4 regions of the Planococcus versutus genome follow, and region 2 is predicted to be linked to each of the others. Evidence: riboswitches for the same ligand, from Rfam matches in the RefSeq annotation. Region 2 holds a riboswitch; each other region holds the start of a gene.
The links. Region 2 has a riboswitch for S-adenosylmethionine ahead of I858_RS13940 (O-acetylhomoserine aminocarboxypropyltransferase/cysteine synthase family protein). Riboswitches for the same ligand answer to the same signal wherever they lie in the genome.
Positions count from the first base shown of each region.

Region 1: another riboswitch for S-adenosylmethionine. It lies ahead of metK (methionine adenosyltransferase); the one in region 2 lies ahead of I858_RS13940 (O-acetylhomoserine aminocarboxypropyltransferase/cysteine synthase family protein).
Region 3: another riboswitch for S-adenosylmethionine. It lies ahead of I858_RS14600 (methionine ABC transporter ATP-binding protein); the one in region 2 lies ahead of I858_RS13940 (O-acetylhomoserine aminocarboxypropyltransferase/cysteine synthase family protein).
Region 4: another riboswitch for S-adenosylmethionine. It lies ahead of I858_RS05525 (methionine ABC transporter ATP-binding protein); the one in region 2 lies ahead of I858_RS13940 (O-acetylhomoserine aminocarboxypropyltransferase/cysteine synthase family protein).

Region 1 is NZ_CP016540.2:1,169,754-1,177,544, reverse strand. It holds gene I858_RS06005 (hypothetical protein) at 1-559, shown strand, start outside; gene I858_RS17675 (DUF4181 domain-containing protein) at 736-852, shown strand; gene I858_RS05995 (SMI1/KNR4 family protein) at 904-1,428, opposite strand; gene I858_RS16935 (hypothetical protein) at 1,658-1,816, opposite strand; gene I858_RS05990 (LLM class flavin-dependent oxidoreductase) at 2,191-3,198, opposite strand; gene I858_RS05985 (alpha/beta hydrolase) at 3,237-4,025, opposite strand; gene I858_RS05980 (gamma carbonic anhydrase) at 4,138-4,653, shown strand; gene metK (methionine adenosyltransferase) at 4,709-5,905, opposite strand; SAM riboswitch class I at 6,108-6,219, opposite strand; gene pckA (phosphoenolpyruvate carboxykinase (ATP)) at 6,601-7,791, shown strand, end outside.
Region 2 is NZ_CP016540.2:2,771,019-2,778,809, forward strand. It holds gene I858_RS13925 (mechanosensitive ion channel) at 1-1,097, opposite strand, end outside; gene I858_RS13930 (helix-turn-helix domain-containing protein) at 1,246-1,476, shown strand; gene metX (homoserine O-acetyltransferase MetX) at 1,570-2,583, opposite strand; gene I858_RS13940 (O-acetylhomoserine aminocarboxypropyltransferase/cysteine synthase family protein) at 2,596-3,888, opposite strand; SAM riboswitch class I at 3,988-4,104, opposite strand; gene I858_RS13945 (glycerol-3-phosphate acyltransferase) at 4,233-4,874, shown strand; gene pepT (peptidase T) at 4,967-6,184, shown strand; gene I858_RS13955 (hypothetical protein) at 6,430-6,651, shown strand; gene I858_RS13960 (EamA family transporter) at 6,745-7,638, shown strand; gene I858_RS13965 (pyridoxamine 5'-phosphate oxidase family protein) at 7,725-7,791, shown strand, end outside.
Region 3 is NZ_CP016540.2:2,894,646-2,902,436, reverse strand. It holds gene I858_RS14620 (SEC-C metal-binding domain-containing protein) at 1-992, opposite strand, end outside; gene lepB (signal peptidase I) at 1,212-1,745, shown strand; gene I858_RS14610 (pyridoxal phosphate-dependent aminotransferase) at 1,812-2,975, opposite strand; gene I858_RS14605 (carbon-nitrogen family hydrolase) at 3,061-3,849, shown strand; SAM riboswitch class I at 3,901-4,006, shown strand; gene I858_RS14600 (methionine ABC transporter ATP-binding protein) at 4,075-5,088, shown strand; partial or broken gene I858_RS14595 (methionine ABC transporter permease) at 5,078-5,443, shown strand; partial or broken gene I858_RS14590 (MetQ/NlpA family ABC transporter substrate-binding protein) at 5,445-5,903, shown strand; gene I858_RS14585 (GNAT family N-acetyltransferase) at 5,971-6,534, opposite strand; gene I858_RS14580 (carbohydrate kinase family protein) at 6,691-7,629, shown strand; gene I858_RS14575 (OsmC family protein) at 7,646-7,791, shown strand, end outside.
Region 4 is NZ_CP016540.2:1,092,442-1,100,232, reverse strand. It holds gene I858_RS05535 (MetQ/NlpA family ABC transporter substrate-binding protein) at 45-857, opposite strand; gene I858_RS05530 (methionine ABC transporter permease) at 905-1,573, opposite strand; gene I858_RS05525 (methionine ABC transporter ATP-binding protein) at 1,566-2,591, opposite strand; SAM riboswitch class I at 2,683-2,787, opposite strand; gene I858_RS05520 (thioredoxin family protein) at 2,857-3,183, opposite strand; gene I858_RS05515 (toprim domain-containing protein) at 3,188-3,523, opposite strand; gene gcvH (glycine cleavage system protein GcvH) at 3,701-4,081, opposite strand; gene I858_RS05505 (arsenate reductase family protein) at 4,162-4,515, opposite strand; gene I858_RS05500 (acyl-CoA dehydrogenase family protein) at 4,619-6,400, opposite strand; gene I858_RS05495 (acetyl-CoA C-acetyltransferase) at 6,709-7,791, opposite strand, start outside.

The DNA of each region.
Region 1 (7,791 bases), 1.6 Mb from region 2:
ATTGAGTTTACTTGTTCTTTGCTTTGTACTTGCTGCATGTACAAATAAAACTTCAGAAAAAGAAAGTAATACATTAAATGAAATAAGCACTGGTGATGGAAACTTATCTGCAATTACCGCTGTACTTGAAAAAGAATTTAATGGTCCAGATAAGGAATATCTTCGAATCACTAACGATATTGAAGAGAATATGATAAAAGACGATGTCCAAACTTATGAAGATGGGGCGCCTGAATTAGCAGTATATGAGGATTATCTAGAAATGACTTATGGAGAGTATTTCACAGAAAATGGTTACTCTAGTTTTAAACCTTTTGCTTTCTATTACCATTCAACAAATGATTATAAGATGAAAACTGAAAATATAGAGATTGATCAGAGCTCAACTAATAAAGATTATTATAGTTTTGTCGTTCAAGTTAATTATCAAAACGATAGTGAAACTAAAGAATACGAAATTACTGGATCAGCTATTTGTCCAGAAGAGGGCAAAATTGGCAAAATCTCTTTCGATGTAAATGAAGATATGACAGAACAAATTATGAATAAACCTAATTAAAATTAAAAAGCGCTGACAGCTTCCCATTGAAAACTGTCAGCGCTTTTTAATTTCATTGAAAACTTAAAGGTAGGACATTTCATGTATGGAGTTGAACCATCGTTCTGGTTACATTTATTTCTCTTACTGATCATTTTATTCGTGTTAATGGCTTTATTTAATGCTATCTTACGAAGGTGGTTAAGAGTCGAAAAACCAAAAGCGTTTTACATAACCATGTAAATAATCAACACAAAAAAATCGACTGGAGTATCAGGGTCTTCTTTATGGTTGCAATGGTATTGGGGTTTTGAATGTAACTTAATTTACAATAAGTTACATTCAGTTTACTAAACATGGTCAATTTAAAAACTTAGCATAGGTGGAATTCTGAAACCCCATTCCCAAAACTTCGAACCTTGCGCCACAATAAACTTTTCAAGCCAGTCTTCAAAGGTCATACCGATATACATATCATCTTCTTCAAAGTTAACGCCGGTCTCCATGACATACAGATAACCATTGCCTACCGTTTTGTCCGTAATAATCAAGCAGCAACTATCGTATCCATAGGCGATTGGAAACCAATTATCTGGAAAATCATAGCCAGGAATAGCTCTAAATTCTAAAATTTCATCTATGGTGAAGAGTTCAAATCCTCCTCCATATTTAGGATCGTTAAAAATGAGTCCACCATGGTGAAGCCGCAGAAACTCTTTATAGTCTTCCGGCACAGTAAATGGCAACTTTTGCAACTCTTCTTCAGTTGCTGGAGGATTAAAAATCATTTCTGCTTTTCCGATATAGCCGTCTTCCTGTTGAACTTCTAGCAGGCCATTTGAATCCAGGCGCTTCCTTAAGATTTCTAAAGTAGTTTTTATTTTAGACATCATTGCTCCTCCTCTGGTTGCTCCTGTTTTTCTCTAAACTGAATGTAACTTAACTGCACTTAAGTTACATTCAGTTTCAAACATTCTCTACATTTAGATTAACATCAATCCCCATAATATGGAGATGGAATAATCAGCATTGCTTTCTCGAATAAAAGTGTTCGAAAACACACACCTATACTAAAGATGAGAAAAAATGTGATAGTGTTCGCATCTTCCCTCCCTCCTTTTAACTTTCACTTTTCTCTCTTACTTCCATAATAATTAGGGCAAGTGTACTTATAAGGGCTATTACATACATAATAGTTTTACTTGTTTCTCCCCAAGTGTCTATGGCAGCAATAGAAATTACTACTATTAAAAAAATATACCTTAAATACATTTTCATATTCTAAGTCCCCTTAATGACAGAAAGTTTTATCTAGTTGACGATGGTGTGATTCTAAATTTTATTTAATTGTACTTAAGTTACATACAAATTCTAATCTTTGCATCAAAAATTTCATCGGACTTTTTTTAAAGCTTTCTTTTTTTAATACCTTTAAGACTAAAATGGAACCCCTTGGTTTAATATACTTAAATTCCAAATGAATAGCTAGATAATTCTGGAAATAAAAGCGTTCGTAAAAGTACACGTTTACGAACACTCTCAAAAGGATTAAAAACACATGAAGAAGTCGTTCGCAAATATGGGTAAATATTTTACGAACGTTCGCGAAAATGCCGATACTTTTACGAACACTCTTTCAGAACAGTTTCAGTCTATCTACGCTTCTGCAGTTCTTTTGCAATCAACTCTAAGGTTTTTAGTTTGTCCTTAAAATCATAAGCAGGAGAAACCAACATCACTTCGTCTGCTCCGTATTCAGAAGCTAGTGCTTCTAATTGGTCTACCACTTGTTGCGGTGTTCCAACGACCATACGGCGACGATTTTCAGCGACTAGTAATTTTTCGAACTTGGAATACGGATACTCAAATGCCTTGTCAGGTGAAGGTGTGCCTTTTGAAGGTATTCCTTGCGCTCCCATAGACAAGGCTAAATCTATAGATGATGCTACTCGCTCTGCTTGTTCTTGTGTTTCTTGGCAAACTGCGAAAATGGCAAAGCCGACGTAGGGATTACCCTCATCGGAGGCTACAAATTGCTTTCGGTAATCCTGAGCAAATACTTGCCCACCTTGTCCATTGATAAAGTGAGCAAACAAATAAGGCAGCCCTTTTTCTGCAGCGAGCCATGCTGAATTTATACTGGATCCTAAAATCCAAATGGTGGGATAGTTCGCGGTAATCGGAGTTGCTTTCATACCATGATATGGATGATCTTCTGGAATAGAATCTGTCAAATACATGCGAAGATCGTCGATTTGAGTTGAAAATTGACTGGTATCTCGCTTTTTACCTTCGTTTAATGCATATGAAGCACGTGGCATCCCACCAGGTGCACGCCCCATACCTGCATCAATTCTGCCAGGATATAGCGCTTCGAGCAATTTGAAATTCTCTGCGACTTTAAAAGAAGCGTAGTGTGGCAACATCACGCCACCAGAACCAAGACGGATGGTATTTGTTACAGCGCCAAGATGTGCAATTAATACTTCAGGTGATGAGCCAGCAAGCGTTAGAGCATCATGATGCTCAGATACCCAAAATCGTGTGTATCCCCATTTTTCAGCTTGTTGTGCGAGCGTAGCTGTTTGCTTTAACGCTTCTTCGGCCGAACTGCCTTCTGAAATCGGTGACTGATCCAATACGCTATAATGTAAAGCCATCCAAATTCTCCCCTTTTACTTTTTCTTTTACGAACTACCTACTGTGAACGTAAGATGTTATGAATAAATGCTTGTCCAGCTAGAAAAATATCTTCTTTTTCCGGTTCTTGAAAAAGATCATGATAACAACATGTCCATTCTTTATAGCTAAACTCATTTAGTTGTTGCTTTAATAACCATTGTCGAGCAATTTCTTTTTCTGTAATCAAGTCTCGTTCCGCTGTATATAGACACGTTGGAATCTGTGGATAAACTTCCACAGCCACAGCAGTTTCTTTTATATACCTCTGTAATTCCTTAAACCATCTTGCTGTCATAACTGAATGATAGATTTTACTTTCGGTTTCATGACTATACGAAAGTGGGTCTCGCATAAGATGACGCAGCTCGATGCCATGCTCTATTTTTTTGGGCCCAACCCATTGTGTGATGCCTGAAAACAGATGTGGAGATTTTAATGGGAATTTTTTTAGTTTTAACCACGGTGAAGTAAAAATGGCTCCTGCTACATTCAATTTACGTTTACCCAAAACACTCATCGCAATAGTAGCTCCCAATCCGTGAGCAATCACAAATACAGGCAATTCATTTTTCGATGCAAGGTTAAGCATTTCATTTACTGCTTGTTCGTATTCTTCAAATGACTCCCTGTGAACTTTATCTCCGCTGGCATTTATGCCATGTCCTGGTAGGTCTCCTGTATACACATGAAATCCTGCCAAACGCCATTTTTCAATTTGCCACACATAGCGCAAATGTTGTTCATATGCACTATGGACTAGAACAACTACTGCTTTTGCTGTTCCTTCAGCTTGCCATTTCCACATCGTTCAACTTCCTTTCTTGCTTTATCACTTCTTAAGTCATGTTCTTATTTGACGTTTCGATTTGTTTTGATACGATTATAGAATATCTTATCTTGTTTAAAGGAGCTTTGCTATGATTTATCCATATAAAGACAAATTACCTCAAATCGACTCATCCGTATTTATCGCAGATTATGTCACGATTTCTGGTGATGTAACAATTGGCGCAGATTCTTCTATATGGTTTAATACCGTTATCCGTGGAGACGTTTCACCAACTATTATTGGCAAAAAAGTCAATATCCAAGATCTTTGCATGCTTCATCAAAGTCCTGGAAAAAAATTGTTACTTGAAGACGAAGTAACAATTGGTCACCAAGTAACGCTTCATAGCTGCACGGTGCGAAAAGGTGCATTAGTTGGCATGGGTTCTATTATTCTTGACGGAGCTGAAATCGGGGAAGGTGCGTTTATTGGAGCTGGCAGTCTTGTGCCCCCAGGCAAAGTTATTCCTCCCGGCATGTTAGCTCTTGGAAGGCCTGCAAAAGTCGTTCGCGAACTACGCGAAGACGACAAAAAAGACATGAAACGAATTGTTCGCGAATATGCAGAAAAAGGCACTTACTATAAATCCCTTCAAAAAGACTAACAAAAAAGGACGATCAGGAAGCAATGCCTGATCGTCCTTTTGCTGTCTTACTGTATTAAATGCCTGCTTGTTCTTTTAATATTGCTGCTTTATCTGTACGTTCCCAAGACAAATCTACATCCGTACGACCGAAATGTCCGTATGCTGCAGTTTGCTTGTAAATAGGGCGGCGCAGATCAAGCATTTTAATGATACCAGCCGGACGTAAATCGAAATTCGCACGTACTAAATCATCTAATGTATCTTCATCGACAACTCCAGTACCAAACAAATCAAAAGCGATCGATACAGGCTGAGCCACACCAATTGCATATGCTAATTGCACTTCACATTTTTCGGCAAGACCTGCAGCTACAATGTTTTTCGCGACATATCGAGCGGCATATGCAGCAGAACGATCTACTTTTGTGGCGTCTTTTCCTGAAAATGCTCCACCGCCGTGACGAGCATAACCACCATATGTATCTACGATGATTTTACGACCAGTCAAGCCTGCATCTCCTTGAGGTCCTCCAATAACAAAACGTCCAGTGGGGTTAATAAAGTACTTGGTATCTTCATCGATCCATTTCGCTGGCACCACTTCATTAATGACGTACTCTTTAATATTACGTTGAATTTGCTCTAACGTTACTTCGGGATGATGCTGCGTTGAGATAACAATTGTATCCACACGAACAGGTTTGTGATTTTCATCGTATTCCACCGTAACTTGTGTTTTGCCGTCTGGACGCAAGTATGGAAGAATATCTTCTTTACGCACTTCAGCTAAACGACGTGCCAATTTATGTGCCAACGAAATTGGCAATGGCATCAATTCTTCTGTTTCATTATTCGCGTATCCAAACATTAACCCTTGGTCGCCTGCTCCAATATCGTCTAGCTCTTTATCTGTCATTTGGCCTTCGCGTGATTCAAGTGCTACATTAACTCCGGCAGCGATATCCGGTGATTGCTCATCGATTGCTGTCAAAACTGCACTTGTTTCGGAGTCAAAACCATACTTAGCTCGCGTATATCCAATCTCTCTTACTGTTTGTCGGACAACTTTTGGAATATCCACATACGTAGACGTAGTGATTTCTCCAGCTACTAAAACCAGTCCTGTTGTGACTGTTGTTTCACAAGCGACACGCGCGTTTGGATCTTCTGTTAAAATAGCATCCAAAATCGCATCTGAGATTTGGTCACAAATTTTATCTGGATGTCCTTCTGTTACTGATTCTGAAGTAAATAATCGACGGTTTTTCAAAAAATGTTCCTCCTTATATCCTGCGAGATTGCTCTCGAAATTGATACGGTACTCGTTTCCCATGTCAAGTCCGTTCCAGACAATCTGGATTGAACTTCAAGCCGTATGTGGCCTTTGCACACGAGGATTAAGGGCATTTCACAAAAAAATCCCTTTTCTCATTCATCATGAGGAAAGGGAAAATCATCCTACGCACCTTTCACTCTTATCATCCAAGGACTGTTCACCTTGTTCAGGTTTGGCACCATCACTGCAACAGCAGCAGGTTGCCGGGTTTCATAGGGCCTGTCCCCTCCACCAGCTCGGAATAAGAGTATCCGTTCAATTTTTCATCATACGGAAATAGCATAGCAATGTCAACAACTTCAAGACAAAAATTGATTTTATGAGTTAACATTCTATTGTTTCCTCCTAAATCTTTTAAATACACGACTACTGAACAAAATAACTACAAGTTTACATATAAAAAATGATGCTCTGAACACAAAATAATATCTGACTGTGGATAATCGTCATAATAAGTACCTCTTTGATAAATAAAGAAATAACCGTTTCAATTATTCCAACCAATAAATTCAATATTTTTTACTATCCACAGCGGATTAGTGTAGACTAATCAGCCTAATGTGTTATACTAATGAACGAATATACATCCTCCCCATTACGGGAATAACAGAAAAGGAAGGTACATATATATGACTTCAGTGAACTTTGCGAACGACTTGAAGAATCTTTTGGCTGGCCAAAATGTGCATGTTCAATTATCAGTGCCACAATTAGTGGAAGCAGCAACATCCCGCAAAGAAGCGGTATTGACTCGGGAAGGCGCTGTAACGGCGGAAACAGGAAAATACACTGGCCGCTCACCGAAAGACAAATACATGGTGGAAGAAGAAAGTTCTAAAAACAAAGTCGACTGGGGCAATGTGAACCGTCCTATTTCAAGTGAAATTTTTGAAAATCTATACGCAAAAGTGCTTATGCATTTAAAAGAAAAAGATGCACTTTTTGTATTCAAAGGATTTGCTGGAGCTGATCACGAATCACGTGTACCCATCCAAACGATCAATGAATACGCTTGGCATAACCTATTTGCTCATCAATTGTTTATTCGTCCAACAACGCAAGAACTAGATGCACATGAAGCTGAATTCACAGTTGTCTACGCACCGACATTCAAAGCAGATCCTGCAGTGGATGCTACAGATTCTGAAACCTTCATTATTGTGTCGATGGAACAAGGCATTATTTTAATCGGTGGAACTGAGTACGCCGGCGAAATGAAAAAATCTATTTTCTCTATCATGAACTACTTACTTCCTGAAAAAGGAATTTTGCCAATGCATTGTTCAGCCAACGTTGGACAAGCTGGTGATGTTACATTGTTCTTCGGCTTATCTGGTACAGGGAAAACAACTTTATCCGCTGATGGCGATCGCAAACTAATTGGTGATGATGAGCATGGTTGGTCGGATAACGGCGTCTTTAATATCGAAGGTGGCTGTTACGCAAAAACCATTAATTTGTCTCGTGAAAATGAACCACAAATTTACGACGCAATTCGTTTCGGTTCGGTTCTTGAAAACGTTGTGGTAGATCCTGATACACGTATTCCTGACTATAATGATGGATCATTAACTGAAAATACGCGTGCAGCTTACCCGATGCAAGCGATTGACAACATCGTTGATCCTTCAGTAGCTGGACATCCAAAGACGATTGTCTTTTTAACAGCTGATGCGTTTGGCGTATTGCCTCCAATCAGTAAGTTAACAAAAGAACAAGCGATGTATCATTTTCTAAGTGGTTACACTTCGAAATTGGCTGGTACAGAACGCGGCATTACAACGCCTGAAGCAACTTTCTCAACTTGCTTTGGTTCGCCT
Region 2 (7,791 bases):
TTTAATTGGTCAAGCGTCATGAATACTGCAATAATGATCACTACATATTTCACAATGGCTCCTAAAAAGCGATTGCTCGAAGCTTGTTTTACGTAATTTCCTAGCAAGCTTCCTCCAATAAGTCCAAGACCTAGAATGATCAATGAACTGATAAGAAGTGGCAAGTAAGCAATAACAGCTTCACCAATTCCATTTAATACATCAAGTTGCAATACGTTCATCGCTTCTACTGTAAAGAAGATGATGATGATTGCTTGGACTAATTTGCCAATGACGTTTGCAATATCAACGCTCGGTGATTTTGTTTTATCAGTGCTTAAATACGTTGAGAACCGATTGATCCCTGTTCCATTTAAAAGACTGATTAACAAATCTCCAACGAACTTCGCAATCAGGATACCTGCTAGCACTAAAATAATCGCGACAAAGATGTTTGGAATCATGTTAAGAACTTGATTAAGCATATTAACAATCGGTTCAGAAATCGATTGAATGTTTAAAGTTTCTAATGCAATCGTTAAGATTGGAATGAGTACAATAACAAAAACAACATTCGCTAATACATTTGCTAGTGTTGACTTGTCTCCTGCATCCATTCTTGTAGTTCCTGTAGTGCTACTTGTTTTACCAGTAAATTTGTTGATCCACTTGTCAACGTTGATTGCTGTCAAAAGACTGAACACCAAGTTTTTCACAAATTTCGCTACAAAGTAACCAATTACGAGGATAATGATAGCCATTAAAAGATTAGGTAAAAAGGCCAATAGTTTATCCATCATGTTCGAAATTGGCTGTGCCACATTGTTCATGTCCAAAGTTTGTAAAACACTCGGAATAAACAAAATGAAAATTAAGTAGTAAAGGATTTTTCCTATCGAATCCAACATACTGTCTGCACTTTCTTTAGTTTTCGCCATGTGTCCTCTAACCATAGCTCGGTCTGCACCTGCTTTTTTCAAACCTTTAGTGAAGATTGCTTTGACAATTGTTGCTACAATCCATGCTACAAGTAATAATAATAATGCCCCTAAAACGTTTGGAATGTAGTCGATAATCGTATTGCCGACTCCTCTAAAAGAATTTCCAATATCATTCATGCATTCGTCCTCCTTTTGTTTGTATAAGACTCACTCCTACTATTCCCCTACTTTCATGAAACTAAACGCTAATCTCTCTTTTTTATGAACTGAATATTTTGAGGTAAACTTGCTCTTCTATTATAATAAAAGAAAAGGAGGAGATCCTATGTATATGACAATTCAGGAAACTGCTGCTTTTTTATCAATGTCCGAAGAGCAAGTCAATCGTTATGTTTTAGAAGGTCGCATTCGCACAGTTCATGACGGCGAGCAATACATGATTAATACTTCTCAATTTGATACGCATTTTAAACAATTAGAACAAGCAAAGCATGCTTTAGAGGAATGGCGTGCTACTCCTATTCCAGATGATGTGGATATAAAAGACGAGGATTAACTCCAACTTACAGCAAAAACATCTGAGCCATTCAATACATGGCTCAAATGTTTTTGTATTTATACATCGCTTTTTGAGTTCAATGAATAAGTCTCACCGAATGGGTTCAGGTAGGACAAACGTTTTTAGTTTTTCACTTATAAACCTTCCCCATTTTTCAAACTCCGTCAAAAATCCATCGTGACCATATTCTGTTTTGATAATTTCCCACTCTGCAGTTCGCTGTTTTTTCAGCCATGGTATAGTGAGTTCACTTGGATAAAGCAAATCGTTCGTAAACGAGAGCGAGTATACTGGAACTTCTAAAACCGCCTCTTTAATATCATGTGTATTCATAGCTTTTAGCAATACGAGATAGCTATTAGCATCAAAACGCACTGCTAATTTTTTTCCTTGATAATTTAAATACGACTGAATATCAAACTCACTTGCATCGCCTGTGCGCCCAAATCGTTGATTGAACATACTGCCACTTCGATACGTTACCATACCAGCCATCCTAGCCAACTCGAACCCTTTCAAAACAGTAGAGTCTTTATAATTTCCGCCATTAAAATCGTGATCATTTTCAATAGCCATTATCCCAATATGATTAAAAGCGATTCCATAGTCACTGTAATATGGCGTAACAGCTAATGGGAAAATTGTACGAATAAATTCTGGATACATTTTTCCCCACTCTAACGTTTTCATCCCTCCCAGAGATCCTCCAATCACGCCAACCAAGTTTTTGATACCAAGTTTTTGTAGTGCATAGTACTCAGCTCTGACCATGTCACGTATTGTAAGCGTTGGAAAATCTGCAAGATACGCTTGTCTTGTTGCAGGGTTTACCGACGAGGGTCCTGTCGATCCATGACAGCCACCAAGCACGTTAAATGTAATCACTTGAAAAACAGTTGTATCCACTGACTTGCCTGGACCGATCATCCCTGCCCACCAGCCTGGATTTTGCTCGGTGCCAACTGCATACTGATCGCCCGTTAATGCGTGACATACCAGAATCACAGGAGCATTTTCATCTCCAAGACGTTCATATGCAAGTTCTGCGTGATCCAACACTTGAGCTGAGTCTAGAGTTAATGAGCCAATGGATACTGTTTTCATAGCGATTCCTCCTTATGCTTTTGCTAATGTTGCGACTTGAATCGCTTGTTCTAAGTCCGCGATTAAATCTTCTGGGTCTTCTAAACCAATCGACAACCGAATCAACTCTTCGGTTACACCAGATGATTTTAGTTCTTCATCGTTCAACTGTTGATGAGTTGTTGAAGCTGGATGGATGATTAACGACTTTGCATCACCCACGTTTGCAACATGTGACCACAACTGGATGCTATCAATCACTTTGCGTCCTGCTTCTCGTCCACCTTTAATACCAAAATTAACAATCGATCCGTACCCATTGTTTTTCAAGTATTTCTTCGCTAGCTGATGAGATGGATGATCTTCGAATCCTAAGTAATTCACCCATTCAATTTGTGGATGTTCTTTTAAATATTCTGCAATAACTTGAGCGTTGCTATTATGCTTGGGAATGCGTAAGTGCAACGTTTCTAAACCTTGAATTAATGCATGTGCGCTATCTGGACTTAATGACGGACCAAAATCTCTCAATAACTGAACACGTAGTTTTGTTGCAAAAGCTGCATTCGGGACATCTATTCCATAACACAAACCGTGGTAAGATCTATCTGGTTCAGTGTAATTGGGAAAACGTGGATTGTTCCAATTAAACGTGCCAGCGTCTACTGCAACTCCGCCAATTGTCGTGCCATGACCACCAATCCACTTTGTAGCTGAATGAATAACGACATCTGCGCCAAACTCAATTGGATTGCTGCCATATGGAGAAGCAAATGTATTATCAATCAATAACGGAAGTCCATGATTGTGAGCAATAGCTGCAATTTTTTCGACATCAAAGATATTCAAACTAGGATTCCCAATAATTTCGCCAAAAATTACTTTTGTTTTATTTGTAATGGCTGCTTTGAAATTCTCTGGATTTGTAGCATCAACAAATTTAGTCGTAATGCCATAACGCGGCAGTGTATTGGCAAATAAGTTATGCGTACCACCATAAAGACTGCTATCTGCCACAATTTCATCTCCTGCTTCTGCAATGTTTAAAATTGAAAAGGCAATTGCTGCCATTCCTGATGAAAGAGCAACTGCTGCAGTTCCTCCTTCAAGCAAAGCTACTCTTTGTTCGAAAACGTCAACTGTTGGATTCATAATACGTGAGTAAATGTTCCCTGCTTCTTTTAACCCAAAAAGATCTTGTGCGTGCTGTGTATCACGAAAAACATAAGAAGTTGTTTTGTATACTGGTACACCTCTAGATCCTGTTGTTGGATCTGGTTGCTGCCCGCCGTGTAGCAATAACGTTTCTGGTTTTAAGTTCATCATTTTCTATTCCCCCTCTTATTTACGTGCTGTAGTTCCGAAAAGGGACAACAAAAAGCCCCCTTCGTTTAAGAAGAGGGCCGCAAAATACGGAGTTTCCTCCTCTTATCTGTCAGAACCTGTACATCGATTCTGTAGGAATTAGCACCTTTCCAGATAAATTCATCTGTTGGTTGCCGGGCATCATAGGGCCTATCCCTCCGCCACTCTTGATAAGAGTATTTGATTTTTTTGATCTTGTTGTGAAGTATAAAAACTTTCCAGACATTTGTCAAGCTAATTAGTCGAAAAATTTTGAAACCTCAGCCATTTTCAAACGTTATCTGTATATAGAGGAGGAATCGATTATGTTTATGTGGATTTTGCTATTATTTATTGCAAGCTATGGAATCGGCTGTTGTCATGGATCTTTGGTAGCGCAGATGTTATCAGGCGTGAATGTTAAAAAACAAGGCATTAAAAATTCTGGTGCTTCTAACGCGGCTATCGTATTGGGTTGGAAATACGGATTACTTGTAGCTATTGTTGATATCTTCAAAGGATTCGTAGCTGTAGCGGGTTTGCGTTTATTGCTTTCTACAGGTAATTTTGCAGCTGACGTAACATGGGCGTTATTGTTTGTCGCAGGTGCTGGCGTTATTGTCGGGCATAACTTCCCATTTTTCATGAAGTTTCAAGGAGGCAAAGGGACAGCCTCTGTTATAGGCGTTATGTTAGCACTTGATTGGAAGCTCGGTTTGCTCGGTCTTATATTATTAATCACTGTTTCACTCGTAACAGATTACTTAGTAATTGGTGTACTCGTATTGTATAGCGTTTATTTAGTAATCGCAGTTATTCCGGCAGTAGGACCATGGCCTCTCGTGATTGCTACGGTACTTTTTGCAATGGCTCTTTGGAAACACCAGGAAAATATTATACGCATAAAAAATGGGAGTGAAAACAAAGTATCAGCAGTTTTACGTAGGAAGCCGACAACGCCTACCTAACAAAGGAATTCTCTTTATTATCTCGTTTTATGACAGAATTTTCTTGCTTCATGTTAAAATAGATACGAGACTTATTTTAGGAGGATTTATACATGTTAGAAAATTTAATTGAACGACTTGTTCGTTATGCTAAAATCGATACACAATCTGACTTTACGAGTGACACGACACCTTCGACTGAAGGACAGTGGAACTTACTCCATGAACTGGAAAAAGAAATGAAAAGCATTGGACTCAAAGAAGTTAGTATGGATGATGCAGGGTATCTTTTCGGTACGTTACCTGCTAATACTGATAAAGAAATTCCAGTTATCGGCTTTTTAGCGCATGTAGATACAGCTACTGATTTTACTGGGAAGAATGTCAATCCAAAACGCATTGACAATTATGATGGGCAAGATATTCCTTTAAACGACAACATTCACATGTTAGTAGCAGATTTTCCTGCTCTCAAAAATTATGTTGGCCATACACTCATTACGACAGACGGCACCACGCTTCTCGGTGCAGACAATAAAGCAGGTATAGCTGAGATTATGACAGCGATGGACTATTTAATTAAGCATCCAGAAATCGAACATGGGAAAATTCGCGTCGCATTTACGCCTGATGAAGAAATCGGTCGCGGTCCACACAAATTTGACGTTAAACGCTTTGGCGCTGAATATGCCTATACGATGGATGGTGGTCCTCTTGGTGAGTTGCAGTATGAAAGTTTTAATGCAGCAAGTGGTAAACTGATTGTTCAAGGCAAAAGTGTCCATCCGGGCTCTGCAAAAGACAAGATGGTCAATGCACAAACCGTGGCTATTCAATTTCAGCAAGAAATGCCTAAAAATGAAGTTCCTGAACTGACAGAAGGCTACGAAGGATTTATTCATCTGAATAATTTTGTTGGCGACGTCGAAACAGCAGAATTAAGCTATATTATCCGCGATTTCGATAAAGAGAAGTTTGAAGAGAAAAAACAACATATGCAAGCTGTGGCAGAGAAGCTTCAGCAGCAGTACGGTAAAGAAGTTATTCATTTAGAACTCGAAGATCAATATTACAATATGCGCGAAAAAATCGTACCTGTTATGAAAATTGTTGACTATGCGGAACAAGTTATGAAAACACTAGAAATCGAACCAAATATTGTTCCTGTTCGTGGCGGAACGGATGGTTCTCAATTGTCTTATATGGGACTTCCAACACCTAATATTTTTACAGGTGGCGAGAACTATCATGGAAAATACGAATTTATCTCTGCTGAAAACATGGAAAAAGCTACACAAGTAATTATCGAACTCGTAAAATCAGCTAAATAAAACTCAAAAAGATGTATTGGAAACATTCCAATATGTCTTTTTCTTTTGTAAGGCTTCAACTTTTGCACTGAGGATGCTTTTAAATAGCTACACCATCCTTAAAATAAACTTTATTGAAATCTGACTATTTCTAGCAGAATATTCGTGATGTTGTTTACGCATACCATGTTGTTGAAAAAGCAGATGTTTTAAAACTTTTGTTTAAGGAATATAAAGGATACATACAAAAGGAAGAGGTGCTCTATATGTCAGATAAAAAATCACTAGATCAAGACAAGCGTGAAGGTGCTTCAATGGACAATCCAGAACAGTATAAAACTGATAAAAAAACTCTTACTGAAATGCACGAAGAAGAGTTAACTGTTGACGCTATTCCTATGGAAGACTTAAAACAAGAGAAGCGTGAAGAAGGCGATAAGCGCGGTACTAAGAATAGTTCTTCAAGCGAAGAGAAATTCCCTGAATAATCGTGCAAATGTTTGTTATAGCAAAAACCCACAGAGACTGTTCTCTGTGGGTTTTTTATGCTATGATTCTCATTTGAACAGGAGTGAAAGAAAATGAAAAACTGGATTTATCCGCTTATGGTCGTCATAGCTGCAAGCTGTTATGGGATTCTCTCAACTATTATAAAGGTGGCCATGAAAAATGGATTTACTTCTGCGGAAGCAGTAACTAGTCAATACTTTATAGGGTTCGCATTGGCAGCTCTGTTATTTTTTGTGACACAACGAAAAATGCCTCGTCTGAAAGGTTGGAAAATTTTGGTGCTGTCGGGTAGCTTTACAGCGGCCACCGGTATGGTGTATGCACATTCTCTTAACTACCTTCCCGCTTCACTAGCCGTTGTTTTATTATTCCAATTTACTTGGATTGGCATGTTCTTAGATTGTATCGTTAATCGCCGATGGCTTAAACGAACAGAAGTTTTTTCGTTAATTTTATTATTTGCTGGTACATTGTTTGCAGCGGGTATTATTGGCACTGACCTCAGTGGCATTCCATGGCAAGGTTGGGTATGGGGCATGGCTGCTGCATTTTGTTTTTCTGCGTTTATGTTTGTCAATGGTAAGCAAATCGAAGGCATGGACACATCAGCCCGTCTGTTTTATGTGTCACTTTTTGCAGCAATCATTGTAGGACTTTTTCAAACACCTGAAATTGTTTGGAACGGTCAATTATTCACTGAAGGCTTATGGATTTACGGCTTATTGCTGGGCTTTTTTGGCATCATTATGCCAATCTATTTCTTTTCTATCGCCGTTCCGCGCGTCGGCTCTGGACTCGCTTCGATTTTAAGCGCAATGGAGTTGCCCGTTGCTGTCATTGCATCTGTTCTTATTTTGAACGAAACATTAAGTTCGCTTCAAATTGTCGGGATCTTTATTATTTTGATCGGAATGGTTTTGCCAAGTGCGTTTAATCGAACGCCCAAAACTGTAGAACATATTTAAAGACCTGCTACCTTAGCAGGTCTTTTATGTTTAATTCGGAGTGAAACAGGAATAGACAACTATATAGACAAAAGGAGTGATAGTAGATGAATCAAGAAGATGTAAAAAAAGCTGCATTAAAAGTTCTTGAGGAAAGTTACGTAGGAACATTAG
Region 3 (7,791 bases), 120 kb from region 2:
TAAGCACTAAATTCTTTTGAACGTTTTAAAATCGTACTCGAAGAAACGTCGAATTTTTCGCTTAAATCTTTTGCAGACAACATAGGTCCTTTTATCAGTTCGTGGTCTTGCAAGAATCTCCAATATCCTGCTACAAGAGCCTCGGGTTTTTGAACAATTGGTTGCTGGCTTACAAGATAACTGTTTAAAATACTAGTAATATTGCCGACCGTTTCTTCATCAAAATTAGCTTGCTCAATATGCTTATCAAGTTCAACCATTACGGAGTCGTGTTCTGGAGAAAGCGAAATGCTTTCTTCTACACTGCCAGTTGAGTACTTAACAATTTGTTCAACAATTGTTAAATAATTATCGCGAAGATAACTTTCGTCTTGCGCAGCATTAGCAGAAGCCATTTGAGCCGTTAACTGATCGAAGAACGGCTTAAACTCTCCTACTACTGTTAAATAGCCGTTAAGGAAAAGGACACCATTTTCTCCAACACGAGAGTCAGGTAATAGGATGGCTAATAAGCCTTGCCCATTTTCCATGTCAGTTGGTGGCTGGTCTGCCATTTCAAGCGTTTCACCAGTCAATGCATCTGTAAATTGAGCTGTTTTTGTATCACCTTTAACATATTGACCAATGAAGACTTTAACATTGTTCCAATCGCCAAGCACTTCTTTTGTTGAAGGACGTTGAGCCAAATCAATTTGTTTTTCTAAAAACTCTTCCCACAGTTCAGGCTTTTTCATAAACAGGAAATTTTCAATAACAAATGCTTGCGCATCGTTTTCAGCCATTGAGTTCATTAAATGCGGCTGCCATTCTTGTTGAAGTTCGCGGAACTCAGTAATATGAGTCTGATTTGGGTTTTCCGAGAAGAACTGTTGGCGTACTTTGAAAAGTTCTTCATTAATCAAATCGTTGATAGACACAGTTTCTTGTTTTCCGTGACACTTTTTGTATTTCTTGCCACTGCCACATGGGCATGGATCATTTCTTCCTACCATTCTAATCACCTACATTTTTTATTGAGTGTAACATATAATCGCGATAGGCTCAAAAGTCTGACGATTCAGACGTAGTAATAAGCTTTATGCATCTAGCTTTTGAAACGTATTCAAAGTCTTTTAACTTGCGACTGAGTAGTAGATTGAGAAGTGTCAGTATGCACAAAGCTGAAGGCGTATTATAATAAAAGAAAACAGGCACGAGTAGGAGGGAACAAGGTGTATAAAGATCCGGTGAAAGAATCGATATCTTGGATGCGTGTCATCTTATTGACAGTGATGATTGTCTTGTTATCGCGCCATTTTCTCTTTGAACCAGTAGCTGTCCATGGTGAATCGATGATGCCGACATTTGAAGAAAACGATAAAGTCGTGTTAGCGAAAATCTATTCTATCGAAAACTTCGATATGATTGTCTTTACTGCTCCAAATGGTGTCAATTTCATCAAACGCGTAATTGGCATTCCGGGAGATATCATTTCCATACAAGATGATCAATTGTATATAAACGGCAAGGCCCAAGCTGAGCCTTATTTAGATAAAAATTATCAAACTGCAAAGCAAATGGGAATGCTTCGACTGACTGAAGATATGGAAGAGTTTACAGTTCCTGCTGCGTCTTATTTCGTGTTGGGTGATAATCGATCGAATAGTACAGATTCAAGAATTCTAGGATTTGTTTCTGAAAAAACGGTTATAGGCGAAGTGAAAATTCGAATTGCGCCATTCAATCATATCGGACTGGTCGAATAAAGTAACATAATCGTATAATGAAAAAAAGACAGCTTTCACTCATTTAAAGGCTGTCTTTTTTTCGTTTTAAAACAAATGGAGCTTTTCGATTCGATCGATTGCTTCAACGATTCGACTTTCGTCAACTAGTAGTCCAACACGGACAAAGCCTTCTCCACCGTCTCCAAATCCACTGCCAGCCGCAACTGAAATATCAGCTTTTTCAAGCAGGAAATCAGCAAATTCAGCACTTGTGAATCCGCCTGGAATGGGCAGCCAAGCAAAGAAAGAACCAAGTGGCGCCGTGATTTCCCAACCGATACGTGTACATTCTGTAACAAGAACATTTCTGCGTTTTTCATACAGGTCTACTAAATCATCCACACATTGTTGATCTGCAGTTAAAGCTTCCGCTGCAGCAAGTTGAACGGCAGGAAATAATCCAGCAAACAAATGATCTTGGATTAAGTTTAATGCTTCAATCATTTTGGAATGTCCGACCGCAAATCCAATCCGCCAACCGGCCATATTGTACGTTTTCGATAAAGTATACATTTCAATGCCGACTTCTTTCGCTCCTTTAGATTGCAAGAAGCTAACTGGTTTTTTGCCTTCGAAGCCTACTGCTCCGTAAGCAAAGTCATGAACAATAGCTAGGTCATTTTCTTTTGCAAAAGCTACGGTTTCATCAAAAAATTCTTTGTTTGCTACTGCGCCAGTTGGGTTATTAGGATAGTTTAAGTACATTAATTTTGCACGCGCGCGAACGGCTTCCGATAACTCGTCATAGTTTGGTAAATAGCCTTGTTGTGGATGTAATTTCATCAATTCAAAGTCAATACCTGCTAATGGCGCTCCTGATAAATAGTCAGGATAGCCGGGATCTGGTAACAACAAAAGATCTTCGGGATTTAATAATGCTAATGGCAATTCAACAAGACCGATTTTTGTTCCACACATAATAGCTACTTCTAAATCAGGATCGATTTCTACGTCATACTCGCGTTTGTAAAAATCTGCGGCGGCTTGTCGCAAAGTTGATATGCCACGAAAAGGAGAATACTTGTGTGTTTGCGGATCAGTAACGGCTGTTTGCAATGCTTTAATAATATGATCAGGGGTAGGTTGATCTGGATTTCCTTGGCCAAGATTGATGACATCGCGTCCTTCAAGCACAGCTTTGGTCGTTTTTGCAACGAGTGAGGCAAAGAATTGAGTAGGTAGATTTTGTAAGCGGTTAGAAAATTCCATATAACTCTCCTTATTTTCGAAATAATTGCACATCTACTCCGAATCTTATAGAATTTAGGATAACTTGTCTACTGGAGGAGAGAATATGAAGATTGCATGTGTTCAAATGGATATTGTATTTGGAGAACCAGAAAAGAACTATCAGCAAGTATTAGCTTATTTAAAAGAGGCAACCGCGAATGGTGCAGATACGATTGTTTTACCTGAAATGTGGAATACTGGCTACGCATTGACAGAACTCAGTACATTAGCTGACAACACAAATCGTACAGTGGAAATGCTGAAGAGTTTTGCAAAAGAGAACACTGTAAACATTGTTGGGGGATCTGTATCAACAGAAAAAAATAAAGGATTTTACAATACGATGTATGTTGTCAATAAAAACGGCGAGCTTGTATCAGAATATGATAAAGCACATCGGTTTGGATTGATGGATGAACACATTCATTTAGAAGAAGGAGACACACTTGGCACATTTGAGTTGGAAAACGTCGTATACGGTGGTGTAATTTGCTACGACATTCGCTTTCCGGAATGGATTCGTGCGCAAGCATTAAACGGTGCAAAACTTATCTTTGTATCAGCAGAATGGCCAGAACCAAGAATTGACCATTGGCGTACGCTTTTGCAAGCGCGTGCGATTGAAAACCAATGCTTTGTCGTTGGTGTAAACCGCATTGGCAGTGATCCCAAAAACGTATTTGGAGGCAGCACAATAGTTATAGCTCCATGGGGAGAAGTTCGTTTAGACATGAAAAAAGAAGAAGGCATTGGTTATGTAGAAATTGATTTGGAAGAAGTAGAAGAAGTTCGCAAACGTATTCCGGTTTTTGAGGACCGTCGCGAAAAATTATATGGAAAATTCAGAATTTGATTGACACCCTGAGTGAATGTATGTAATATGAAATTCAATCTAATATGCATCAACTTATCAAGAGAGACCGAGGGGTAGGCCCTATGACGTCCGGCAACCCCCATTGAGGGAAGGTGCCAAGTCCTGCGGAATGTTTGCACATTCCGGAAGATAAGTCGAGAAATTCAAATTTTCGATGTCTCTTTCTTGATGAAAGAGGCATTTTTTTATTGTTAGGAGGAAGCTATGATACAGATAGAGAAATTGACAAAAACATACACAACCAAACATGGCACGGTCACTGGAGTTGACAATATCTCTTTAGATATTGGGAAAGGAGAAATTTTTGGCATCGTCGGTTACTCTGGAGCAGGAAAAAGTTCGTTAATCCGTTGCATTAACTTGCTCGAACGGCCAAGCTCAGGAAGTGTCAAAGTAGATGGAAAAGACTTAACCAAGTTAAACGGCGAGCAGTTGCGAAAAGCACGTTTGAAAATTGGAATGATTTTTCAACATTTTCATTTGATTAGTCAAAAGACGGTGTATGATAATATCGCTTTTGCGTTACGGGCAGCAGGGACGTCTAACAAAGACATTAAGACGCGTGTAGAAGAATTGCTAGAAATGGTTGGTTTGGCAGATAAGCGTAATGTCTACCCAGCGCAACTAAGTGGTGGCCAAAAACAACGTGTAGGCATTGCGCGAGCACTGGCTAATAATCCTGCTGTATTGTTATGCGATGAAGCAACATCTGCACTAGACCCAAATACGACTTTGTCTATTTTGCGGTTATTAAAAGATATTAATCATCAATTGAATATCACAATTGTTTTAATCACACATGAAATGAACGTAGTAAAAGAAATTTGCGACCGCATGGCCATTATGCAAAGTGGACTTGTGATTGAAGAAGGTTACGTATATAACATTTTCGCAGCTCCTCAAAAAAAACTAACAAAAGAATTTATTTCTAGTGTTGTTTCGTTCAATGTACCAACTCAAATTTTGAGCGGATTTACAGGCACTTTAGTAAAAGTACTGTTTAAAGGCGGCGTAGCTGGCGAAGGCGTTATTTCTGATATGCTCCAGAACTTTGAGGTGAAAGGAAATTTTTTACACGGAGCAATCGAGTATATTCAAGAGCAGCCACTTGGTATCTTCATTATGGAGTTAAAAGGCAATAAATCCGCTGTTACAGATGCTATAAACTATATGGAAAGTAGATTAGCAATAGTAGAGGTGATGTCGAATGGGAATTGAATGGGGACGAATTATTGAGTTATGGCCTGAAATACAAACAGCTTTTTTTCAAACCTTAACGATGATTGGCATTTCTCTATCTGTTGCATTAGTTGTGGGACTGCCTTTGGGAATTTTATTATTTACTACTGATCGCGGCTTGTTTCTTGCAAATCGACCAGTGAATTCAGTAGTCGGCTTTGTTGTAAACATTTTACGTTCGATTCCGTTTATTATTTTATTAGTAGCACTTATTCCATTAACAAAACTTATTACTGGAACTACAATCGGGCCAGTTGCGGCCAGCGTTTCTTTATCCGTTGCGGCGATTCCTTTTTTTGCGCGAATTGTGGAAAACTCACTTCGTGAAATTGACATTTGATACAATAGAAGACATAGAAGATGGTGCAACTATCGCAATTCCAAATGACCCAGTCAATGCTGCACGCGCTTTGCAGATGTTAGAAGATCAGGGTTTAGTAGAAGTGGATCCCGAAGTTGATGAACTTAAAATTTCTGAAAGAGATGTTGTGAAAAATAAGAAAAACCTTGTATTCCAACCTATCGAAGCTGGACAACTACCACGTGCAGTTGACGGCTCTGACTTATCTGCTGTTCCTGGGAATTTCGCATTAGCAGCCGAAATGGATTTGTTAGACGCATTAGCGCTTGAAGACATGCCCGATCAGTACCGTAATGTAGTAGCAGTCAAAGCAGAAAATGAAAATAGTCAATTAGCCAAGGATTTAGTAGAAATTGTCGAGTCGGAATCATTTGAAAAGACGATTGATGAGGATTTTGAAGGTTTTGGGAAACCCGAATGGATGGCTAAATAAAAAACTAAAAAAAAGCTGTTCCAGATTTTTCTGGAGCAGCTTTCTTCTATAGTAAATAAAAAGAAGATTAAGAAACTACTTTTACCATATGATGAAATGGTTCGCCGATAATTGTCCATGGCTCAGAAACGATATAGCCAAGACGTTTGTAAAGTCTTATAGCTCCTTCTTTATCGATATCAACATTAAGAGAAAGCTTACCGCCTCCTTTTGACGATACAATGGCTTCTGCATACTCAAATAGCTTTGAACCAATTCCTTTTCCTTGGTAACTAGGGTCAACAGAAACGGTGTCAATATACCATTCATCCATGCGTGCTTCTGGTTCAATGGTTCGTTCGTGTCCTTGTTCTTTTAGTTGCTCGATTAAATAACGATCTAGTGCTTCTGCTTGATTGCCATGATAAAGCACTAACGTACCAGCAATATCGCCATCTAAAGTCGCTACATGCGTATAATGATAGCTATGACGTGTATTTTCTCCACGGATCATGTCTTCTATCTTTTCAAGTACTGCTTCTGGTTCTTTTTGAGCGGTCATATGATTCGCAATGTCACCGATCGCATTAATAATGAGAGGTGCAATTTTTTCAGCATCGGCGGACTGAGCTTGTCGAATAGTAAGTTCCAAAAAAAACTTCCTCCTTTTACTTGATTTAAAATGGTGTAGCCTGAAATAATAGCTAAATAAAGTGAATTACGTAGTAGAGTTCTGTATGATTGTTTGAAAACCTTCCAATTAGTAGTATAGCAATGAAAAAGATCTTTTACACGAAAGAGGTCACACATGGAAAAAGTAAAGCATGTCCTCACATATGGCGATGTATTTGTAGATTATATTGCTACAAATACCTCTAATACTTCTTTTAATAGACACCTTGGTGGAGCTACAGTAAATGTAGCGACTGGTGTCAGTGGCTTAGGCGTGCCTTCTGAATTTATCACAATTACAGGCGATGATGAAACGTCAACTTTTGTGCGAAATGAACTGCTAAATGAAGGAGTAAATTTAAGTCATGCCATTATAACTCCTAAAAAACGAGTTAGCGGTGTGTATATACAGTTGACTTCTGATTTTGATCGCGTGTTTGCATCGTATGTCAATGAAACTCCAGATCTTCAAGTGACATACGAACAACTTAAATCACAATCTTTTGAAGATGCTAATATTTTTCACTTTTGTTCTGGTACACTGTTTCACCCTAAGGCGAGAACCACTACTCAAAAAGCAATCGAGTTAGCAAAAAACAATCATGTTATTTGTTCGTACGATGTTAATATCCGTCTTTTGCGCTGGGAAAATGAAGAGCTTTGCCGCCAAACCGTATGTGAATTTCTACCATCAGCAGATATTGGTAAGCTGACAAAAGAAGAACTTGCTTTTCTAATGGAAACCGAGTCATTCGAAGAAGGAATGATGCGATTATCGCGTTATGCTATTCCGTTAGTGTTGGTGACAGATGGTGAAAACGGCACTTACGCAGGTTTTCAAAACCAAATTCATCACGTGCCAGAAATTCCGGTACAAGCTGTAGACACGACAGGAGCTGGAGATGCTTTCATGGCGGGAATCATTCGTCATGTCTATTTGTTTGGATTGCCTGAGACAAAACAAGAAGTGATCGAATGTACAAATTTCGGAAATCAAATGGGCGCGCTTTGTGCAACGAAAATAGGCGCGTTAACTGCCATGCCGCGCATGGCAGAATGGAAGAAAAATAACTAGTCGAGGAGAGAAAGTAATGACATTGCATAGTTTTCAGTTAACAGCAGATTGGCCTGGCTTTCGCAACGGTATAGGAGAAATTGAAACAGGGAATTTAAAAACTCAAATTTCGATTCCATCCGAAATGGATGGTCCGGGAGTTGGCACGAACCCAGATGAAAT
Region 4 (7,791 bases), 1.6 Mb from region 2:
GTATTTAGACAAAAAAAAGCACCCCGCAGGATGCTTTTTATCGATCAATCTACGGGTACTACTGAGCCGCCCCACTCTTCTAAAATAAAGTCTTGAATTTCCTGAGATTTTAATGCTTCAACTAAAGCTTTCACATTTTCGTTATCTTCATCACCTGCACGCACGGTAATAATATTTACGTATGGCGAATCAGATGACTCTATTGCAATTGAATCTTCTAGAGGGCTGATGCCAGCATCAATCGCATAGTTGGAGTTGATCAAGACCGCATCTCCCTCGCCTGATTCATATAATTGAACAAGTAAAGCTGCTTCATAGTCTGGCTCAAGCTGTAAATTTTTCGGATTTTCAACGATATCGCTCACTTCAGCCGATGTTTTATCTACGCCTTCCGCCAATGTGATCAAGCCTTCTACCTCAAGCAGCGATAAAACACGACCTTGCTCCGATACCGAGTTGCTCATCAAAATGGTTGCATCTTGTGGTAGTTCATCAAGAGAAGCAAATTTTTGTGAATAAACACCGATTGGTTCGATGTGAATTCCTCCAGCATTTTCAAACTCATAACCATTATCAGCTACTTGGGTCTCTAAGTAAGGAATAGTTTGGAAATAGTTTGCATCAATTTCACCAGACTCTAAATCTTTGTTTGGCAAAATATAATCTTGATACGTTTCAATTTCAAGTTCAATTTCTTGCTCTTCTAAAAGTGGCTTCGCCTGTTCTAAAATTTCAGCATGCGGTACGTTAGAAGCACCTACGCGTAATGTCTTAGACTCTTCTTCGCTTGCTCCGTCGTTTCCACATCCTGCGAGTACCAGTGCCGTTAACGCTGTTCCTACTACAAATTTCTTCATCTCAATCTCTCCCTTATGTGTTGTTTTATAGAACGGAAAATCCGTTTTTATCGTTTGTCTGCTTTTATCGTGACCCAATCACCAATGTACTGAATAATAAACACAATAATTAAAATTAAGATTGTTGCCATTAATGTAACATCCTCACGACTGCGCTGAAAGCCGTCGAGGAAAGCGAGCGTTCCAAGACCGCCCGCACCAATGATACCTGCCATAGCTGTATAGCCGACCAGCGCGATAGCTGTAACCGTAATTCCAGATATCAATGCAGGTTTTGACTCTGGCAATAACACTTTCCAAATAATTGTGCTTGTCGTCGCTCCCATTGAACGAGCAGCTTCGATTACGCCTTTATCAATTTCTTTTAATGCAATCAACACCATACGTGCATAAAAAGGAGCTGAACCAATAATCAATGCCGGTAGAGCCGCGTTTGGTCCACGAATCGATCCCATTAAGAATAGCGTGAATGGAATCAACAAAATAATTAAAATGATAAACGGAATCGAACGGAAGATGTTAACAAATGCCCCCGTTAACCAGTTAACAATTTTGTTTGCCCATAATTGCTTTGGTGCCGTTAGAAACAAAACTATGCCTAATGCCAAGCCGAGAATAAACGTAAACAAAGTTGATAAAGTTGTCATATAAAGTGTTTCTAGCGTAGCTTCTAACATGCTATCCCAATCTACGTTTGGAAATAAGGATTCAATCATTTTGCATCACCTCCGCTTGAATATCTTCTGTACGAAGAAATGCTAAGGCTTGTGCTCTTTCTTCTTCAGAACCTTTAAGTTGCAAAATCAATGTTCCATAAGCGCCACGTTGTGTATGTGAAATATCTCCTTGAACAATATTCACTTCTACTGCATGGCTTCGAATCAATTTCGTCAAAACAGGTTTTTCTGTTTGTTCACCTAGAAAAACCAATTTCACCAATTCACCTGTCGGGTACAACTCTCGAAGCTTTTTAATGGTTTCCTGCGTATCTCCGCTATCTGCTACTTGTTCAACAAAACGTTTTGTAATGTCTTCTTTAGGTGATTGGAACACTTGCAAAACGTCACCAAGTTCCACTACTCGTCCACTTTCCATTACTGCGACGCGATGACAAATTTTACGAATAACATGCATTTCATGCGTGATCAATACAATTGTGAGTCCTAATCGTTTGTTGATATCTACCAGTAATTCGAGAATGGCATCTGTTGTTTCGGGATCGAGCGCTGAAGTTGCTTCATCGCATAATAAGACTTCGGGGTCGTTTGCTAATGCGCGAGCAATACCAACACGTTGCTTTTGTCCGCCTGATAGCTCTGATGGATACGCATTTTCACGACCTGCAAGCCCAACGAGTTCAATTAGTTCCTGTACACGTTTTCCCCGTTGAGCTTTGGCCACTCCTGCAATTTCTAGTGGAAACTCGATGTTTTCTTTTACTGTACGAGACCAAAGCAGGTTAAAATGCTGGAAAATCATACTGACTTTTTGACGAGCTTTACGCAATTCTGCACCTTTGATTGCTGTAATTACTTGGCCGTTTATTTCGACGGTTCCAGAAGTCGGTTGTTCCAAGCCGTTTAACAAACGAATTAACGTACTTTTCCCCGCTCCGCTATAGCCGATAATGCCAAATATTTCACCGGTTGAAATGGATAAATCGACTTCGTCGACGGCTATTAACACCGATTTTCCAATATCGAATTTTTTTGTTACTTTCTTTAATTCAATCATCCGTTAAGCACCCCTAAATTTTAAAATCAAAAAACCCTTCTGCGCATAAATAAGCAGAAGGGCAAACGTACAATAATATACGGAAACCAATCTCTCATCTTCCAAAGCTTTCGCTCTGTGTGATTTGGCACCATTTCATTTTCATGACGGTTGCCGGGCTTCATAGGGCACTTCCCTCCACCACTCTTAATAAGAGTTCGATATGAAATTAATAACCAGTTACTTTCTGTAATCAGCGCTTATGCTTTCTTATCAGAAAACTAATTTACCATGACTGACTATATTCGTCAACAGCTTTTAGTTTATCGTATAAATAAGGCACGGAATGAAAAGCATAAATTTTTTCTTTAACTTTTCCGTTTTCTGTAATTAATAGACAAGGTACACTTTCTACTTCATAAAGATCGGCAATTTCTTGAACATAATTCAAATTCGCTTTTCCTATTTGCAAAGTCGGCAATAATTCAGTAATCACTGTTAGCATTTTAGAAGCCACTTGACACGTTCCACACATCGGCGTATACAAGTAAAAAGCTGTAACTTCTTGTGTATTTTTTTCTTTGGTCCATTCTTTATGTGTCCATTCGTTCATTTTTTCATCCCTCGATTAATAGCTTTTTAACTTGAATATTTGCTGTGATCAATACATCCGTTAATAATTTAAGTGGCGTTGTGGCAACTTCTTTATAAATTCGGTTAATATAAAAATGGCGAGCTTCTGGAAATTCGCGCTTGATCAACTTACGAAGCTTTTCTCCTGAAGCGTCTGCGTCAACCAATATGATGATGTCTTGATGTTCATAAGGCAGTAAGAGCTCTTCAAGTCTGGTTGCACTTACTGTACCATTTGTGCAAAGAATCGTCACGGGTTCTGCAATGAGTGGCGCTATACGTGTCTTATCGCTTAGCCCTTCTACAACAATTACTTTCATACACTTCACCCCACAAGATTAGTATCAGACATCCAACTAGCCGTTAATATATATGTTTTTTGCCATCTTACTTTTAAACTACCAATGAATTTGGCTGGCGTCCATTGTCATGACTTTTCATGTGCACTTTAATTTTCCAAATAAAAAAGCGCCTTTGTTGCTGGCGCTTTAAGACAACTATTCGTTTGTCATTTCTTTGTATTGATCTGCAGTCATTAAGTCGTTAATGTCTGTTTCAGAAGGAGCTTCGATGACAACCATCCAAGCCTGTTCGTAAGGAGACTCATTAACAAATTCTGGACTATCTTCAAGTTCAGAGTTAACCTCCACCACTTTTCCACTAATTGGTGCATATAATTCGGATACTGTTTTAACAGACTCTACACTGCCGAAAGGTTGATCTTTTTTCAATTCATCTCCAACTTGTGGAAGTTCTACGAAAACAATATCTCCTAGTTCTGCTTGTGCGAAATGAGTAATACCGATACGTGCGTTGCTGCCTTCAACTTTAACCCACTCGTGTTCTTTAGAATAACGAAGTTCTGCTGGTGTACTCATCTTGACCCCTCCAAATTATGTAGTCTACTCACATTCAGTTTGACATAAACAGCGATGAAATACAAGATGACGCCATTCGCTTATAGCCAGTTGTTTTGATAATCGGCTTCTTTAAAGCCAAGTAAGACCTTCTTGCCATCCCACGCTAACGGGCGTTTAATCAGCATACCATTAGAAGAAAGCAGTTCTAGTTGTTGATCTTCACTCATCGTCGACAATTTGTCTTTTAAACTAAGTGAGCGATAAACTAAGCCACTCGTATTGAAAAATTTTTTTAGTTCCAAACCGCTCGCTTTATGAATTTCTGCTAGTTGTTCTTTTGTTGGTGGATTATCAGCAATGTGAATTTCTTGAAAATCTACACTGTTTTTCTCTAGCCAGCTTTTCGCTTTACGGCAAGTGGTGCATTTTGGATATGCGTAATAAGTAATCAAAGTAAAACCTCCTGTTTTTCTTAGCTTACCAAAACGATCTCTTTTGGTCGATGAAAAAACAAGCAACCCCACTATATATGGAGTTGCCGAGTTACGCATTTCTTTAGACGATGTATTTCTCAACATCAATTAGTTTAACTGCTGCTTCGCGTTTTTTCGCAATCACGTTATAAGGAGTTGAACGAGTTAATTTGCGTAAAGCTGAAAGCATCATGCGCTGATTATCACCTTCGATTGCAGCGACTAATGTTTCTTTTGCATCTCTTTCAATTTGGTCAAACGCTTCTTGACAGTATATTTGTGTATATAGAAGTTTCTGGTGGGCTTTTTCTTGTCCTGAAGCAGCAATCGCTTTTTCCGTACGAAGAACGACTGATTCCATTGCGAAGACGTTACTAACAATGTCTGCAATGTTAACAAGAACTTCTTGCTCAGCTTCCAGTTTTGTACCGTATGTTTGTGCAGCCAATCCAGCAGCTAATAACGCAATTTTTTTAGCATTTTTCACCAAGTATTTTTCTTGATCTAAGGCTTCTGTACCGACTTCTTCCGGCATCATCATCAACAGCTCTTCTTGGAGTTTCTCTGCGTGCTGCAATAAAGGCAATTCACCTTTCATGGCTTTGCGTAATAATGTTCCGGGTACAAGCAAGCGATTGATTTCGTTCGTGCCTTCGAAAATACGGTTGATACGTGAATCACGGTAAATGCGTTCGATTTCATATTCTTGCATAAAGCCGTAGCCTCCGTGCAATTGAACACCTTCGTCTACAATGTAATCCAATGTTTCTGTACCAAAGAATTTGTTCAACGAACACTCTACTGCGAATTCGGCAATAGAATCCGCAACTAATTTGCCATCTGCTTGTTGCTCATCTGTAAATCCACTCATGCGATCTTCAAACAACCCAACTGTCCGGTACACAGAACTTTCAACTGCATACAGTTTCGAAGCCATCGTCGCTAATTTTTCGCGCGTTAAGTTGAATGACGAAATTGGCGTTTTAAACTGCTGACGTTGGTTTGTGTAAGGAATCGTCAATTCCATTACACGTTTAGAAGCCCCAATTGTACCTACTCCTAATTTGTAACGACCAATGTTCAAAATGTTAAACGCAATAATATGTCCGCGTCCTGCTTCACCCAACAAATTCTCAACAGGAACTTCTGCGTCTTGCAAAATTAATGTTCGCGTAGAAGACGATTTAATGCCCATTTTCTTTTCTTCTGGCCCAACTGAAACACCTGGGAATTCACGTTCAACGATAAAGGCAGAGAATTTATCGCCATCAATTTTTGCATATACAATGAAAACATCTGCAAATCCAGCGTTAGTAATCCATTGTTTTTCACCATTTAAGACATAATGCGTACCTGCTTCATTTAGTAGTGCTACAGTTTTTGCACCCAATGCGTCAGATCCTGAACTCGGCTCAGTTAACGCGTAAGCTGCGATCATTTCACCTGTTGCCAAACGTGGCAAATAGCTTTGTTTTTGTTCATCGTTACCAAAAAGAACGATTGGCAATGAACCGATTCCTACGTGAGCTCCATGAGTGATGGAGAAACCGCCTGCTTTAGACATTTTTTCAGCTATTAATGCCGAGGCGACTTTGTCTAACCCAAGACCACCGTATTGTTCTGGAACATCTGCGCCCAGCAATCCTAATTCACCAGCTTTTTTCAGTAACCGTACTGAATGCTCAAATTCGTGATTTTCTAATTTCTCCACTACCGGCATGACTTCATTGTTCACGTAGTCTTCTGTAGATTTAGCGATCATCTTTTGTTCTTCTGTAAAATCTTCAGGCGTGAAAACACGTGATAAATCTGCATCTTCGATTAAAAAGCTTCCGCCTTTGATCAATGTTTTTTCTTGTTCCATGTTAAATTCCTCCTAGTTTTTACTTGCTTATATAGAATGTATTATAGGTTGAGTTGTTTTTTACTCAGATGTTACGCAAACTAACTACGCTTTCCTGCGGGAGTCTCCGTTGATTTGCTTCACATCTTAGTGAATGGCTTATATCATTCATCTTATTTTCAAATAGATAACCATGAAGAAAGAGCGTAAGGCGGCGACTCCAGCGGGAAAGCGGAGTGATGAGACCCCGCAGGAGCTTGCGACGAGGAGGCTCAGCGCTTCGCCCGCGGAAAGCGTCCGCCTGAAGCGATTTCTTACTTTACTAATCTCTATAGCATTTCAAAGACGCCTGCTGCGCCCATTCCTCCGCCGATACACATGGTTACAACACCAAATTGTTTGCCTTGTCGTTTTAACTCACTCATCATGCGAATGGTTAAAATGGAGCCTGTTGCACCAAGTGGGTGACCGAGTGCGATGGCACCCCCGTTAAAGTTGACCTTGTCGATATCAAGACCCAGTTCACGGATAACTCCAAGTGATTGCGAAGCGAAGGCTTCGTTTAGTTCCCATACATCAATGTCATCAATAGTCAGTCCAGCTAGTTTTAATGCTTTTGGAATTGCCACCACTGGGCCAATCCCCATAATTTCTGGTGGCACGCCTCCTGTTGCAAATGAGCGGAATTTGGCGATGGGCTTGAGACCAAGTGCTTCCGCTTTTTCACGATCCATAACAAGTAATGCACCTGCACCATCTGAAGTTTGCGATGAGTTTCCAGCTGTCACAGAGCCCCGTGCTGAAAACGCTGCACGTAATTTGCTGAGTCCTACAGTATTGGTCCCGTGACGAACGCCTTCGTCCATTTCAAACATTGAGGTGTTCTCTTGGTATTTATTGTTTTCATCGACATAACGCTTTGTTACTTCGACCGGTACAATTTCCTCATCAAAGTGTCCAGCTGCAATGGCAGCAGCAGCTTTTTCATGTGAACGAACAGCAAATGCATCTTGGTCTTCACGGCTCACACCGTATTTCGTCGCAACTTGCTCAGCTGTATGTCCCATGCTCATGTAATACTGAGGAGCTGTTTCCGCCAGTTTTGCGTTAGGTCGAATGACGTTCCCCATCATCGGTACCATGCTCATAGATTCGACACCGCCAGCGATAATCGCTTCAGCTGATCCGACCATGATGCGTTCTGCTGCATAAGCGATCGATTGAAGACCTGATGAACAAAATCGATTTACCGTTACAGCAGATACCGTATCTGGCAGTCCTGCAAGTGCTCCAATGTTGCGTGCAATGTTCATGCCTTGTTCCGCTTCTGGCATTGCACAGCCCATAATCAAATCGTCTATCGGACCATCATAGCCATCTGCCCGTTGTAATGTTTCTTTGACAACCAAGGC